One region of the Alcanivorax sp. VBW004 genome, then DNA from elsewhere that is predicted to be linked to it. Evidence: predicted binding sites of a transcription regulator. Region 1 holds the regulator's gene; each other region holds the start of a gene.
The links. The regulator FNR, encoded in region 1, switches genes on or off when oxygen is low (the NO sensors DNR and NnrR bind a similar motif). The targets are predictions, from matches to a motif close to TTGATNTANATCAA.

Region 1 (4,070 bases):
CCCTCTCATTCTGCCGCCGAGCATGACGTACAAAGGCACAATAGGCATCAGCATCACGCCCACCCTTGATCTGGATCAAATAGCGCCGCGCCGGCAGGAGGATAATCGGCCTCACACTGATGTGCGGCCGCAGGAGGCGTCCATGATTCGCTGGAATACATCACTCATTCGACAGTACGGCGGCCCCGGCCCACGCTACACATCGTATCCGCCGGCCACCAGTTTTCACGCAGACATCAGTGAAGAGGACTTCTGGCTGGCACTGGATGAAGGCAATGTGGCTCGCCGGCCGTTGTCGCTATACATGCACATCCCTTTCTGTGACAGCGTCTGCTATTACTGTGCATGCAATCGCATTGTCACCGCCAACAAGGCGCGAGGGACGGAGTATCTGCAACTGCTGAAACGCGAAATCAAACGCAAGGCCACGCGAGTCGACAAGCGACGGCCGGTAACGCAGATGCACTGGGGCGGCGGCACACCCACCTTTCTCGATGACGGGCAGCTCACCGAGCTGGTATACGACCTGGCCCGCCACTTCAATCTGCGCGATGACGAACGCAGTGACTATGCCATCGAGATCGATCCGCGCACCGTGGATCAATCCCGGCTGGGATTGCTGCGCGGGCTCGGTTTTAATCGCGTCAGCCTGGGTGTGCAGGATCTGGATCCGCGTGTGCAGAAAGCGGTAAATCGTGTCCAGCCCTATGAGCTGATCCGCGATACCATGGCATGGAGCCGTGACTTTGGTTTTCGCTCTATCAATACCGATCTGATTTACGGCCTGCCCTGGCAATCGGAATCGAGTCTGGCGCGCACGCTGGAGCGTCTGCTGCCACTTCGGCCAGACCGTATCTCTTTGTACAACTATGCCCACCTGCCTTCACGGTTCAAGGTTCAGCGTCAGATCCAGGAACAAGCCCTGCCCGGCCCGGAAGAGAAGCTCAGCATGCTCACCCGGGCCGGAAAAATGCTTCAGGAGCAAGGCTACCGCTATATCGGCATGGACCATTTTGCGCTGGAAAACGACAGCCTCTCCGTGGCACAGGAAAACGGACTGCTGCATCGCAATTTCCAGGGTTACACCCTCCACGGTGACGCCGATCTTTTGGGACTCGGCGTGAGTGCCATCAGCCAGCTCGGCAATCTGTATGCCCAGAACCACAAGACGCTGGACGACTGGGGCCGCGACTTGTCGCAGCGCCGTCTGCCGATTGAAAAAGGCTTCATTCTCAATCGCGACGACCAAATCCGGCGGGCGCTGATTATTCAGTTACTTTGTGACCTATCCGTGGACATGTCCGTATTCAGCGAAACCTGGGGAATCCATTTCCCGGATTATTTTGCGGATGCCCTGGCTGAATGGGTGACATTTGAAGCCCGGGGGCTGGTGGCAGTAGAAAAGGATCGGCTCCAGATCACCGACAGCGGCCGTCTGGTCAGTCGGGCTCTGGTGATGCCCTTTGACCGCTACACCCCACAACAGCAGCAAGCCCGGTTCAGCCGGATTATTTGACCTTTATTCTACTATTTTCACTCTATACTCTAAGAGTGACGCTTTACGCAGCGATCAACCGGAGTCTGACCGTGTCTCATCATGTTTCCTGCAACGACTGCAGCCTCAGCCCCATTTGCCTGCCCTTGGCAGTGGCCCCGGCACAACTGGATCAGCTGGATCGTATTATCCACCGAGGCCGCCCACTGAAACGCGGCGAGCACCTGTTTCGTGCCACAGACGGATTTGATTCTGTGTATGCCGTGCGCTCTGGCGCCCTGAAAACCTATGTGGTCAGCGATGAAGGAGAGGAACAGGTCACCGGGTTTTACCTGCCCGGCGAGGTGCTGGGCATGGATGGCATCAGTACCGCGCACCATGTTTCCAATGCCAAGGCGCTGGAGACCGCCACGGTGTGCGAGATTCCCTTCTCACAACTCGAAACGCTGTCCCAGCAGATCCCCTCTCTGCAGCATCATTTCTTCCGTTTGATGAGCAATGAAATTCGGGCGGATCGGGAGCTGCACATGCTGCTCGGCAAGAAAAGTGCGGATGACCGCGTGGCCTCCCTGTTGCTGTCACTGTCTGCAAGACATCAGCGCCGAGGACTGAGCGATCATCGTTTCCGTCTGCCCATGTCCCGCTACGATATCGCCAATTACCTCGGCATGGCCGTGGAAACGGTCAGCCGCATTTTTACCCGTTTCCAGCAACAGCAATGGCTTCGGGTAACCGGCCGCGATATTGAAATTCTTGATCGTGCCCGCCTGTGTGGCCAGAACCACGATCCCGCTTTGGAGTTCACACTGTGACAGCACCTGTCGTTGCGATTCTTGATCGTCATCTGAAAGCCGACCAGCCCGCCCTGAGCAAGGCGCAGCACATCGCAGCTGCGGCCGGGGCGCCGCTACAGATTATTATCAATGCGTATTCTTCCGCGATGGTGCGTGCCGTTGGCCTGGATACCGAACGCCAACAGGCGGCCCGGCAGCAGATCAGCAAAGCTTGGCACAAACGCGTCACCGCACTGCTGGGCGAAGACGCAGGAGAGATTTGTGTTCTTTGGGAAAAAGACAGCATGGATGGGTTGCGCAAGGCCATACTGGCGCTGACTCCGTCATTGGTGGTAGTGCATACCAGCGACGACAGTGCCCTGCGTCGCCACCTCTTTACCCCACGGGACTGGCAATTAATTCGCAAGGCGCCCTGCCCGGTGCTTTGCGTGCATAGCCGGGAGTGGAATGCTCCCCCTCGCATTCTTGCCGCGCTGGACCCGGGCACCGGGGAAGCCTCCGATGACCGGCTCTCTGTGCGGGTGCTGGAAGGCGCACGCCAGCAAGCCGCTCTGCTTGGCGCTGAGCTCACCGCATGCCACGTGCTCGATGAAATGGATGAAGGCCTGATTATGGTGGCGGGCGAAGCCATTCCGGACTACACCGGCAGCATGGAGAAAGTCCGCGCCTACCATCGGGATAATTTCTTTCAGTTCGGGGCCGCCCAGGGGCTGGACCAGAACCAGCTGGTGACACTGAATGGGCCCATTGCCCATAGCTTGTCCAGCTACTGCGACAAGGAAGAGGTGGATCTACTGGTGCTGGGGACCGTCCACCGCAACCTGCCGGAACGGTTACTACTCGGCTCCACTGCGGAATCCGTGATTACTCGCGCCAATGCCGATGTGCTGGTGATCAAGCCTGACGATTTCCAATCGCCCTGGCATGACAATGACGATGACCAATGACGCTCACACTAGAGAGGCTCCATGATGTCAGATAAAAAGGACTTTACCGCCCGCGCCCGTCAGCAACTTGAAGATTGGGACTATCAACTCGATCGCCTGTCGGCACGGCTGAATGATTTGCGTGATGAATGGCGCGATGAGGCCCGGGAAAAACTCAACGAAATGAAAGGCCGGCGCAGCGAGTTCGAGGAAAAACTGGAGCGGCTGGAATCCCATGGCGATGACGCCTGGGATGACATCAAGGCCGGGCTTGAAATCGCCTGGGATGGCCTGAAAACCGGTTTCCTTGCGGCCAAGAGTGAATTCGAGGACAACAAGAAACACTGAGCACATGAAAACGATGGCGCCGGCGCTCTGCCAGCGTCATCGCTCAGGCCGGTCAGGCGCCCTGCTCTGCCCGGCGAAACACCGGTTTCAGCGCGGTGGATTCCGCCTCACAATAGCGGTAGCCCGCCACATCAAATTGTTTCAGCTTGCCCGGATCTTTCAATCCTTTCCTGATAATCCAGGCCGCCATCAGCCCGCGCGCCTTCTTGGCATAAAAACTGATAACCTTGTACTTACCGTTTTTTTCGTCCTGAAAAACGGGCTCGATGATGGTGCCGGCAACGTCCTTCTTCTTGACCGATTTGAAGTACTCGTTGGACGCCAGATTCACCAGGGTATCGGTTTTGGCCGCCTTCATGTCCTTGTTCAGCAAGTCGGTAATGGTGCTGCCCCAGAAGGCATACAAATCCTTGCCGCGAACGTTATCCAGCCGTGTGCCCATTTCCAGCCGATAGGGCTGCATCAGGTCCAGTGGGCGCAGCACCCCATACAAGCCGGAGAGCATAC
Region 2 (4,070 bases), 1.9 Mb from region 1:
CGTTCTTCACTGATCTGCATGCCCTCGAGGACGCTTTTCAGTGATTTCTCCATCAGCGATGCCACGGCTGCCTGGATACCCACGCTGACCAGACGGCGGGTGTACGCCAGACGGGCGCTTTCATCGGTAATCGCGCAACTTTGCGCCACCACTTCCGTCACGGCGCCGTCGGGCACCATCTTCATGTAATTTGCCGGTTTAAGCGGGGCGACGCGGTGGTAGCCATCGCGGGCCAGTTGCTGAATTCGTTCGTTGGTTAATTGCTTGTTCAGCCATTGCTCACCGGTTTTCAGGGTGACGCGAATATTCTTTTGCAGGTAGGTGCGAATGGATTCTTCCATGCCGCCCATGGCTTTGCCGACCACACTCTTGCGGCCCATCTTCATCATGCTGCTAACACCGGGCAGTTTCGCCAGCGCATTTTCTTCCAGCAGGAAATTCTTGATGCCGGTATAGAGCATTTCACTGACCATTTCGCTGACCAGTGGATGGTTCATGGCCGCGTGAATAGCTTTTTCCCGCAGGCTTTGCAGCTTCAGTACCTGTTCGAGAATGGCCTCGAAGTGTTCTTCGCGGAGCAGCTCACCGATGGTGGCGTCATCCTGCTCAGCAGCGTCCCACACGGCAAGGCTCACGTCGTTGATGACGTCCTGCAATCCGCGGGCACTGAGCGCTTCCTGCAGCCACTGATCAACGACCTGTACAAGACTGTCTTGATCCACCAGGTTGCCGAGCGGAATGTCAGTGAGCAGGTTGCTCGCTTGAGCCATGAGGCCCTGCCAGTGTTCCGGGTCCTGAAGCTGTTGGCTCAGATGTGCCTTGTGAGCATCGCGCAGGGCGCTGACCAGTGTGTTGGAGGACATGGTGATACAACCTCGTTGTTATTCGGTTCTGGATATTGAAGATCCCGGGCCTGGCGATGGAACGCAGACCCCCGCTTCGCGGTAGAGCACACGGCTCCGAAAGCTATCTTGCGGCATTCGCACCACGCTGTATGTAACCGGGAAGACTGCTGCCGGGGGCGCTAGTGCAAACCTTACAGACGCAGTGGGTGGTGTGTATGCCGGGTACGGTTTGCTACCAGAGTGGATCGGCATCGGCGTGAGGTATGTTTTGTACCGTTGGTCAAAATTTATGCGGTTTTGGTCAGTATGCACAAGGTTGCACCGGTAGGGGCGCCTATTCTGAATCGAGCGGGGCGCCAATATGTCTGGACATCCAGTCTGGTAGTCAGTGTGGGGGCAGGCCTGCGAGGCCTGGTATCAAGTTTGAACCGCGACAGCATTTGGCGGACGCCTGATTTTTTATTGATGCAGCGCAATGCTTGGTATCCGAGTGTGGCGTTCAATGGTGCCGTGTTGACCCATCAGGGGATTCACTCCGGGTTTTTGAATGAATAAGGGGAAGGGTATGAAACTGCGCGGACAGGGAAAAAGTGTGTTGATGTTGTCCACCGTCTTGTTGGCCGGGCCTGTCATGGCTCATCAATCCGGCGATTTCATCGTACGCATGGGGGGGATCAAGGTTGCTCCTGATGTGAGCAGTGATGCTTTCGATTCGGCATTGCCAGTGGTTGGCGGGCTAGAGGTCGATGTGGACGATGATACCCAGTTGGGGCTGACGTTCGCTTATATGGTGACAGACAGCATCGGTGTTGAATTGGTCGGGGCAACGCCGTTCACCCATGACATTATTCTGGATACCGGGGGAAGCGGGGTGGTGATTGGCGAAACCAGCCATTTGCCACCGACGTTGCTGGCGCAGTTTTATGCTCCCCAGTTGGGCCCTGTACGCGGGTATCTTGGAGCCGGGGTGAACTACACGCTGTTTTTCGATGACAGCATTGATGATGCAGTAGTGAGCCCTTTGCTGAGCGGCGCTGATGTGGATGTGAAGCTAAGCAATTCCGTGGGCTTTGCCTGGGAAGTGGGGGCGGATTTCCTCATCAATGAAAACTGGCTGCTCAATGCTAGCGTCTGGAATATCGATATCGATACCGAAGCGCGGCTGTACGTGAACGACGCTCGGGTGGATAAAATCGATGTGGAAATTGACCCTTGGGTCTACATGGTCGGCGTGGGCTATCGTTTTTAGGGGCGCTTCACGCAACATGCTGAACGCTGTAGAGAGTAAGAAGCCAGTGAACTTGGGCGGCACGGGGGTGAGTGATCTCCGCCCTGTGCCTTCCGGTCTGGCGTGTAGCCTGCTGCGTGTTGCTTCCCGCGAGGCTTAAGCCATTTCTTCCAGGCATTCCGGGAATTGCTGGCGAAACACCTCGTAGCCGCCATCCAGGCTGACGACATTGCTGAACCCTTGCTCTGCGAGCCAGTCTGATGCGCTTTGACTACTGTTGCCGTGGTAGCAATACACCACCAGGGCATGATCAGGTGCGGTGTTGGCCAGAAACTGATCCACGTTGGCCTGACTTAAATGCACGGCACCTTGCAGGTGTCCGGCGGCAAAGCTGGCAGGGTCGCGGATATCGACAAACAGAGTATCACCCTGATCAAACAGGGTTTTTCCGTCCGTAGGGCTGATTCGCGTTGCCATGGTCAGTCCTTCTTTTCTGCGTTTTGCGTGGTGTCGTGGCCCGGCGCTTTCACTGGGGCAGCCGTTTCTTTCTCGGCCAGCAGATCGGCGGGTGGGTATTCGCATTCCAGCTTCATGCCAATGGCGTTTTCCAGTTCCGGCAGCAGGAAGGCATCGTCTTCACAGGCGAAGCTGATTGACATGCCGCTGGCGCCGGCGCGGCCGGTGCGGCCGATGCGGTGTACGTAATCTTCCGGGTCTTCCGGCAGATTGTAATTCACCACATGGGAGACGCCGTCGATGTGGATGCCCCGGCCTGCCACGTCGGTGGCGATCAGTACCTGCAGATCACCGGCACGGAAGCGTTCCAGAGTTTTGCTGCGCTGGGTCTGCGGCACGTCGCCGGAAATCAGGGAGACTTTCAGCCCTTTCTTGTGCAGCCGGTCGCTGACCCGGCGGGTAATATCCCGGCGGTTGGCAAACACGATGACCTTGTCCATGTTCATGCCGGTGATCAGGTTATAGAGCAATTTGAACTTGTCGTCGGTATTGGTGATGTAGACCTTCTGTTCCACGGTATCGGTGGTGACCTGGGTGGGCTCGATCTCCACTACTTCCGCGTCCTGGGTCCAGCGACGGGACAGGTTCATCACATCGTCGTTGAAGGTGGCCGAGAAAAGTTGGGTCTGGCGGTACTGGCTTTTCGGGGTCATGCCGACAATGCGTTTCACATCGGGGATAAAGCCCATGTCCAGCATGCGGTCGGCTTCGTCCAGCACCAGGAATTCTACCCGGTCGAGCCACAGGTCGCGGCGTTTGGCGAAGTCGAGCAACCGCCCGGGGGTCGCGACCAGAATATCAATCAGCTTGTTTTGCAGGCGTTCTTGCTGACGATTGAAGTTCATGCCGCCGACCACGCTCATTACCTGCAGGTCGGTGTGCTTGGCCAGAACCTTGGCGTCTTTTTCAATCTGCATGGCCAGTTCCCGGGTGGGGGCCACGATCAGGGCTCGGGGTTCACCGGCAAAGCGTTGCACGTCGATAGGGTGCTTGAGCAGGTCGTTGATCACGGTGATCAGAAAGGCGGCGGTTTTCCCGGTGCCGGTCTGGGCCCGGCCGATGGCGTCGGCGCCAGCAAGGGTGTGGGTCAGTACTTCAGCCTGAATGGGAGTGCAGTACTGAAAACCGGAATCAGCGATACCGTGCATCAGGTCCAGGTGCAGGTCGAAATCGTGAAAGCGGCTCTCGCCTTCCTTTTCCGGGACCTGAAATTGCTCCAGGCTCCAGGAGCTTGCCTTGTCTTTTTGCATGTATTCGCTCAGTCTGAATGCGAGAGATTTTGTGAGTGCAGTCGCCTTGTGTTCCTGTCTGGCAGGGCCTTGAAGGCGTCTCCAAACATCACAGTGTAGGAAAAATAGCCAGCGCTGTCAGAGGATGTTTGTTATGGGCTTGCTTCGCGGCGTTATTGTAGTGTTTTGGGTGGGGGTACTGTTAGCCATTTTCATGGATTTACCCGCTCCCTTTGACCGCTTGCTCATTAT
Region 3 (4,070 bases), 2.0 Mb from region 1:
CATAGGCTGGTGATCGCGCCGCCCAGCGACGCTCCTACGAATAGGGTTTCAGAAATAATGAGGCCGCGCCCAATGTCTGGGCGCGGCCTCTGTGTCTCAGTCCGCTGTGGCCTCAAACCGCGTTGCAGCTTGAGGCTTGTAGCTTGCAGCTTAGTCCTCGCCCTGATCCTCCAGCGATTGGTTCACCGCCAGCGCCAGCAGGGTGCAGATCACGCCGGACAGCAGGTACACGGTCACCGACATGAGTCCGAACTTGGCGGACAGGCCCAGGGCTACCAGGGGGGCGAAGGCGGCGCCGAACAGCCAGGCGAAGTCGGAGGTGAGGGCGGCGCCGGTGTAGCGGAAGCGCGGGGCGAAGTTGGCGGTCACCGTGCCGGAGGCCTGGCCGTAAGATACCCCGAGCAGGGCAAAGCCCAGCAGGATAAAGGTGTCCTGCATGACCGGGGTGCCGCCCATCAACAGCGGCGTGAGCAGGCTGAAGACGCCAATCATGGCCGCCAGGGCGCCCACGGTGGTGCGCTTGCCGATGCGGGCGGCGATCCAGCCGGAGCCGATGGTGGCCATGATGCCCACGAAGCCCCCCAGCACCTGTACGGTGAGTACTTCGGCGGTGGTCTGGCTGCCCTGGAAGGCGATCCAGGAGAGCGGGAAGATGGTCACCACATGGAACAGCGCATAGCTGGCCAGGGCGGCGAAGGAGCCGATGAAAATATTGTGGCCTTCCTCGCGCACCATCTCGCTGGTGCGGATGGGTTCCAGTTCACTTTCCTGCATGGCTTCGGTGTATTCCTCACCCAGCACCAGGCGCAGGCGCGCAAACAGGGCGACCACGTTGATGGCGAACGCCACGAAGAACGGGTAACGCCAGCCCCAGCCCAGGAAGTCCGCGGCGCTCAGGCTGTTATAGAGGTACAGGAACAGGGCGCTGGCGATCACAAAGCCCAGTGGTGCGCCCAGCTGGCCGATCATGGTGTACCAGCTGCGGCTTTCCTTGGGGGCGTTCAGGGCGAGCAGGGAAGGCAGGCCATCCCATGAGCCGCCGAATGCGACGCCCTGTATTACCCGGAACAGGGCGAGCAGGGCGATGGCGTAGCCGCCCAGTTTTTCATAGCCGGGGAGGAAGGCGATGCCCGCGGTGGCGGTGCCCAGCAGGAACAGCGCGGCGGTGAGCTTGATGCCGCGGCCCCACTGGCGCTGGATCCACATGAACAGGGCGGTGCCGAAGGGGCGTGCCACAAAAGCCAAGGCAAACAGCATGAAAGAATAGAGCATGCCCTGCAGCTGGCCGGTAAAGGGGAAAAACAGCTGCGGAAAGATCAGTACGGAGGCGATGCCGTATACAAAGAAGTCGAAATACTCGGAGGTACGGCCGATGACCACGCCCACGGCGATCTCGTTGGGAGCCACGGAGGCGTGGCTTTTTTGGCTTGGCATGGAAGCCGGATAGGTCTGCGACATGTTGTGCGCTCTTCACCAGAGTTGTTGTTTGTGCCTTGATGTCCATCAAGTATGGTTAGGACTTTAAGCCTATGGGACAAAATGTCCAATACCGGCTACTCATGCCCTTGGATAGAGTCCTGTCTACCTAAAAGCCAACCAGAAGATTCGCCAATGCAATTATTCAAATACTTGCGTGGAGCGTCGTTGACGTTGCTTGTCGCTGCCTTGCTGTCGGGCTGTGACGCAGTCGTGATGTCCCCCTCTGGTGACGTGGCCGTGCAACAGCGGGATTTGCTCGTCTGGGCAACCGTACTGATGTTGCTGGTCATTGTGCCGGTGATCGTGCTGACGTTGTGGTTTGCCTGGCATTACCGGGAAAGCAACACCGAGGCCAACTACAAGCCCGACTGGACCCATTCCACCGTGCTGGAACTGGTGATCTGGTCTGTTCCGCTGATGATCATCATCGCGCTGGGCGCCATGACCTGGGTGAGTACCCACAAACTGGACCCGTACCGCCCGCTGGACCGCATTGATGCGCAGACCCCGGTGCCGGTGGGCCTGGAGCCGCTCACCGTGGAAGTGGTGGCGCTGGACTGGAAGTGGCTGTTTATCTACCCGGAGCAGGGCATTGCCACCGTCAATGAGCTGGCGGCGCCGGTGAATCACCCGATCCGCTTCAAGATCACCGCCTCTACCATGATGAATTCCTTCTTCATTCCGGCCATGGCCGGGCAGATCTATGCCATGGCGGGCATGGAGACCAAGCTGCATGGGGTGATCAACGAGCCGGGCGTCTACAAGGGCTTTTCGGCCAACTACAGTGGCGCCGGTTATTCACAGATGAAGTTTGATTTCCACGGGCTGAGCGAAGAGGACTTCGCCAGCTGGGTTGCGGAGGTGAAAGCCAGCGACGGCAACCTCAGCCGTGATGAGTACCTGCAACTGGAAGAACCGAGCATCGGCGACCCGGTGAGCTATTACGGCCAGGTGGATCCGACGCTTTACTACGGCATTTTCAACCGCTGTGTGGAGCCGGGCCAGACCTGTATGGAAGACATGATGTACCACGGCGGCATGGACAAGCACGCCGGTCACCATGGCGATGCCAAGGCTGAGCATGCGGATCACCAAGATCATGCCGGCCATCAGTCCCATGGAGGCCACCATGAATAATTCTCTCCTGATCGCAAACGCAGTAGGTGCCGCCCATGTTTGAGAACCTGGACCTGACCAAGCTGATCTTTGGTCGTCTCACCTGGGACGCGATTCCCTTCCATGACCCGATCATCCTCGGCACCTTTGCCGTGGTGGCGCTGGGCGGCATTGCACTGCTCGCCGCCCTGACCCGCTACAAGCTGTGGGGCTACCTGTGGAACGAATGGTTCACCACCATCGACCACAAGAAAATCGGCATCATGTACATCATTCTCGGTCTGGTGATGCTGCTGCGCGGTTTTGCCGATGCCATCATGATGCGCCTGCATCAGGCCATGGCTTTTGGCGATTCCACCGGCTACCTGCCGCCGCACCACTACGACCAGATCTTTACCGCCCACGGCGTGATCATGATCTTCTTCGTGGCCATGCCGCTGGTGACCGGGATCATGAACTACCTGATTCCGTTGCAGATCGGCACCCGCGATGTGGCCTTCCCGTTCCTGAACAACTTCAGTTTCTGGATGACCACCGGTGGTGCCGCCTTGATGATGGTGTCCCTGTTTATTGGCGAGTTCGCCAAGACAGGCTGGCTGGCCTACCCGCCATTATCGGGGATATTGCAGAGTCCCGGGGTGGGGGTGGATTACTATATTTGGGCCTTGCAGATTGCCGGGGTGGGCACGCTGTTGTCGGGGGTGAACCTGCTGGTGACCATCGTCAAGATGCGTGCCCCGGGCATGAGCCTGATGAAGATGCCGGTGTTCACCTGGACCTCCCTGTGCACCAACATCCTGATTGTAGCGGCGTTCCCGGTACTGACCGCGGTGCTGGGCATGCTGACCATGGACCGTTACCTGGATACCGCCTTTTTCACCAATGATCTTGGCGGCAACGCCATGATGTACGTGAACCTGATCTGGATCTGGGGTCACCCCGAGGTGTATATCCTGATCCTGCCGGTGTTCGGTATCTTCTCCGAGATCGTGGCCACCTACAGCCGCAAGCCGCTGTTTGGTTACACCTCCATGGTCTACGCCACCGTGGTGATTACCGTGCTGTCGTACCTGGTGTGGCTGCACCACTTCTTCACCATGGGCTCGGGGGCCAGCGTGAACTCGTTCTTCGGGATCACCACCATGATTATCTCGATCCCGACAGGCGCGAAGATCTTCAACTGGTTGTTCACCATGTTCCGTGGCCGCATCAAGTTCGATGTGCCCATGCTGTGGACCCTGGGCTTTATGGTCACCTTCGTGATCGGTGGTATGACCGGGGTGTTGCTGGCGGTGCCGCCGGTGGACTTCGTGCTGCATAACAGCCTGTTCCTGATTGCGCATTTCCATAACGTAATCATCGGCGGTGTGCTGTTCGGTCTGTTCGCGGGCATTACCTACTGGTTCCCGAAGGCCACCGGTTACAAGCTGGATGAATTCTGGGGCAAGCTGTCCTTCTGGTTCTGGCTGATCGGG
Region 4 (4,070 bases), 510 kb from region 1:
ACCGCATTAATGAAGAAGGCTTCAACGCCCGCATGGCAGATCGCCTTCGCTGGCTCACTATCTGTGACAAGGCCCTGCCCGAGGAACGGCGTCACTTCACCGACCTGGGACTGACCGGTCTCAACCTGGGCCAGGTTTCCTTATGGGTACAAGGGCGTATCAATACCCAGTCGTCCCCCGCATTACAGGACAGCGCAGCACAATGGCAGCAGTCCCTGGCGGATGCCTACCAGGCCTGCGCCCGGGGGCATTGCGATGACCGTTTTCGCGCCGACTCCGAACGCCTGAAAACCGCCATGGCCGAGGCCGGCAACATGGAGCAGCGGAACCAGGAACTGATTGCCGGGGCAGTGGAGCGCATCGCCCTGACCTTCGAGCGAATGGCCGCGCGCCTCGCCGGGACCGCAGAGCTGGATGCCCCAGCAGCGAATACGCCAGGAGCCCGCTAGCCGGAGCGCCCTAAATTCCTGTCGACAGGCCCTAGCCAGCGTGTTTACTCTATGTTTCTCTAACCCTCTTTTCACTATCCCGAATAGCCTGCGCGCCGCCCATGGCGGCCTGCCGTGATGGAGTCCCCTTCACATGACTGCACAAGAAAAGCTGACCGCCAACGTGGTGGTCGATACCAACCCCGCCACTGGCACCGCCGTCGCCGAGCTGAGCGAAACCAACCTTGAAGCCTTGCCACAAATGCTGGCAAAGGCCCGCGAGGCGCAAGCCATCTGGGCGGCCAAATCCTTCAAGGAACGGGCCCGCCATATTCAGATGATGCGCAGCTACATTGTCGATCGAGCGGATGATCTGGCGCGCACTGTCAGCGAGAGCAACGGCAAAACCCTCACCGATGCCCTGGCCACCGAAGTGCTGCCCTGTGCCCTGGCCTGCAAGTGGTATGCGAAAAACGCCGAGCATTACCTGAAAGAGCGTAACCGCCCTGCTGGCAGCATCCTGTTCTTCAACAAGCGCACCCACATGCTGCGCGTGCCACTGGGCGTGGTGGGCATCATCAGCCCCTGGAACTACCCCTTGTCGATTCCCTTCGGCGAAATCGTCATGGCCCTGATGGCCGGCAATGGCGTGATGCTGAAAGTGGCCGCCGCCACCCCGGCAGTGGGCCGCGCCATCGAACAAATCGTCGCGGCCGGCGAACTTCCTGAAGGCCTGTTCCAGCACATTGTCGGCTCTGGCTCTAAAGTGGCCACCGGCTTTTTCGATAACGGCATCGACAAGCTGTTCTTCACCGGCTCGGTACCTGCGGGCAAAACGTTGATGGCTCAGGCCGCGCAAACGCTGACACCTGTGTCCCTGGAGCTGGGCGGCAATGACCCCATGCTGGTGCTGGAAGACGCGGATCTGGAGCGTGCCACCAACGGCGCCGCCTGGGGCGGCTACCAGAATGCCGGGCAAAGCTGTGGCGGTGTGGAACGCGTCTATGTGGTGGATGCGGTGTACGACCAATTCGTGGACCTGTTGGCCAAGAAGACTCGCCAACTGCGCCACGGCATCGGCTGCAGCGGTTTCGATGTGGATATCGGCAGCCTGACCACGGCCGGTCAGCTGCGCACCGTGCAGCAGCACGTGGAAGATGCGTTAGCCAAAGGCGCCCGCATCGAAGCCCAGTCACGCCCGGTGGGCAATGTGGAAAACGGCTTCTTCTTCCCCGCCACCCTGCTCACCCAGGTCACCGACGACATGCTCACCATGTGCGATGAAACCTTCGGGCCGTTGATCGCAGTACAACGTGTGGCCAATGAAGAAGAAGCCATTCGCAAGGCCAACGATTCCAATCTGGCGCTGACCTCTTCAGTCTGGACCAAAGACAACAAGCGCGGGCGCGCCATTGCCGCCCGGTTGCAATCCGGGGTTACCACCGTAAACGATCATCTTTACAGCCACGGCCTGTCCGAAACCCCCTGGGGTGGCTGGAAGGAATCCGGCATTGGCCGCACCCATGGCCCGGAAGGGCTGGAAGAAATGACGCAGGCGAAAGTGGTGAACTGGGATATTCTGCCGTCCAAACGCAATATCTTCTGGTACCCGTTTGACGAAGCCACCTACAACGGCATCAAGAACGCCCTGCTGTTCGTTTTCCCGTCCAGCGTTGGCCAGTGGCTCGGCGCCTCATTGAAGCTCACGCCCTTCCTGGTGAAGAAAATGTTCACCGGCTGGAAAACCGGCGACTAGGGCTGTGTTGCTACCGGGTTCCGGTGGCAAATATTGACCTGCATCATCACTATCCTCCCTGAACCTGTCATGCTACCGAGACAGGCTCTGGGAGGATTTTTTATGTATATGGACAGCGTGGTTCTGGCAGGAATCGCCGTGATTGCCGGCATTCTGGTCTTCGCCGGGTGTTTTGCCCTGTTTATCTGGCTGGACTCCGGCGACGACGACACCCAGAACGGGAAAGACTGACACCAAGCACCCTGCTCGCCATCCTCTTTCGCTTTGTAGCGCTCAGCAGGGATTCAGCAGGGATAGTCTGGCGATTGCAGGCAGCGTTCGCGCAACTGCTCCGGTGTGCTTGCCGAGGGTTCCTGCCGGCGATTGCCATCCTGGCAGATGACTTCAAGCTCCCCTTTCTCCGGTGACGCCCGCTCAATGGTATACCCCACGCCTCCACAGGCCCGTTGCGCCGCGTTGAGACACTCGCTCCATTGCGGGCAAAACACACCAAACTGCCCCGGATAGGACTGCACCACCTGGGTGCCACCGGTTTCACATCCTGCCAACAGCATCAGCAAACAAGCCAACCAAGGGATACTGAAAACGCTGCTGGTCTTCATGGCAATACCCCAATGCAGGCCGGATCAGAGCGCATCCAGCCAGTCCTGGGACGGGGCATACCACCAGGAGCCCATCACCGGCCGGGTAAATTCCAGCAACCGGTCTTTCACTGAGTCATCCGCAATGCCATACATGCGTCGCAGCAGAAAATCATAACGGTCCAGCTCGCAACAAAATGCCAGGAAATACAGGCCATGCTGGCCGCTATCACCGTAAGGGACCGACCGCCGCCACATTTTCTGGGCCACACCGTCCCGGTCGACATCGACGCGTCCTACGTGGGCATCCGCGGGCATGCGCTCATCATCGAACTCCACGGCGTCTTCCTTGGTCCGGCCAAACACATTCTCCTGCTCACTGACCGGTAACTGGTTGAACTTGCCCAGGTCATGAATCCATTTCTGGGTCAGCACCCAACTACCGCCCGCACCGGGGTGCGGCTCAGCGATAAAGGCCGCCTGTTCCGCCTTTTCCCCGGTGGGGTTGCCGATGCCATCCACAAAACCGGTCAAATCGCGCATGTCGTGGTACACAAAGGCGGTTAGCTCAAGCTGGGTGGCGAGCAGGTCACCCACCGCTTGGCGTACCTGCATGGTGGTATCGAACAGGTCTCCCGCCTCCCGGGCCTGCACCCACACCCACAAATCCCCCTGGGTGGCCGGAATGTGCCCCTCCAAAGAAAAAGGGGGAAAACTGAAGCGGGAATCAAAGCACGCCCAGAGATCCGGCCCGAAACCCAGTAAAACCGGGGTCTTCTCACTCTTCAGCGCAACCAGATCACGCAGAGCCTGGCGCAGTGACTCGGTCTTGTGGCCACTGCCAAGACTGAACTCGAAAAACACATGATGGGCATAACTGCGGTCAAAAATACCGGATTGCGGTGTCGACACCGGAGGCTCCTTCACTCTGTCCATGGCGGGGAATAATTCCCACAATTATAGCAGGTCGAATCAGCGCCGGCCCCTGCCATACGCCCGTTATCGTCCAGTCGCAGCAATTTTGAAACAAATTGAAATATCCGCTGGTGTTCCGGACTCAGGGCTTTCGATACACTTGGCTCACATTCGTTAACTGTATCCGACTATGACACCTTGGCTTGGCCTGGATCGACTAGGTTTCTTCCTCATACGCGTATTTTTACGCCTGTGCACCCGCGCCAATGCGCTCCCTTCTGATCCCAAGGAACTGCAGCTTGCTGCCAACACCCCGGTGGTCTATGTACTCAGCGACCGCTCTGCTGCCGATGCGGCCGTGGCCGACCAGACCGCCCGCCAGCTGGGACT

Region 2: a site for FNR is predicted at 1,308-1,321, ahead of F1529_RS05555 (OmpW family protein). Genes of this name have one in related genera too.
Region 3: a site for FNR is predicted at 1,494-1,507, ahead of cyoA (ubiquinol oxidase subunit II). Genes of this name have one in related genera too.
Region 4: a site for FNR is predicted at 2,218-2,231, ahead of ccoM (cytochrome c oxidase subunit CcoM). Genes of this name have one in related genera too.

The regions. Positions count from the first base shown of each region.
Region 1 covers NZ_WNHC01000001.1:3,098,173-3,102,242, reverse strand. Annotated here, with positions in the region: gene F1529_RS14115 (sulfite exporter TauE/SafE family protein) at 1-69, shown strand, start outside; gene hemN (oxygen-independent coproporphyrinogen III oxidase) at 143-1,516, shown strand; gene fnr (fumarate/nitrate reduction transcriptional regulator Fnr) at 1,552-2,307, shown strand; gene F1529_RS14100 (universal stress protein) at 2,304-3,236, shown strand; gene F1529_RS14095 (hypothetical protein) at 3,258-3,563, shown strand; gene yaaA (peroxide stress protein YaaA) at 3,616-4,070, opposite strand, start outside.
Region 2 covers NZ_WNHC01000001.1:1,228,614-1,232,683, forward strand. Annotated here, with positions in the region: gene F1529_RS05550 (hypothetical protein) at 1-863, opposite strand, end outside; gene F1529_RS05555 (OmpW family protein) at 1,411-2,094, shown strand; gene glpE (thiosulfate sulfurtransferase GlpE) at 2,230-2,550, opposite strand; gene rhlB (ATP-dependent RNA helicase RhlB) at 2,553-3,839, opposite strand; gene F1529_RS05570 (DUF1145 domain-containing protein) at 3,973-4,070, shown strand, end outside.
Region 3 covers NZ_WNHC01000001.1:1,115,687-1,119,756, forward strand. Annotated here, with positions in the region: gene F1529_RS04985 (MFS transporter) at 151-1,458, opposite strand; gene cyoA (ubiquinol oxidase subunit II) at 1,612-2,616, shown strand; gene cyoB (cytochrome o ubiquinol oxidase subunit I) at 2,652-4,070, shown strand, end outside.
Region 4 covers NZ_WNHC01000001.1:2,587,024-2,591,093, reverse strand. Annotated here, with positions in the region: gene F1529_RS11745 (FUSC family protein) at 1-449, shown strand, start outside; gene F1529_RS11740 (aldehyde dehydrogenase family protein) at 583-2,184, shown strand; gene ccoM (cytochrome c oxidase subunit CcoM) at 2,287-2,415, shown strand; gene F1529_RS11735 (hypothetical protein) at 2,469-2,786, opposite strand; gene F1529_RS11730 (Dyp-type peroxidase) at 2,811-3,677, opposite strand; gene plsB (glycerol-3-phosphate 1-O-acyltransferase PlsB) at 3,871-4,070, shown strand, end outside.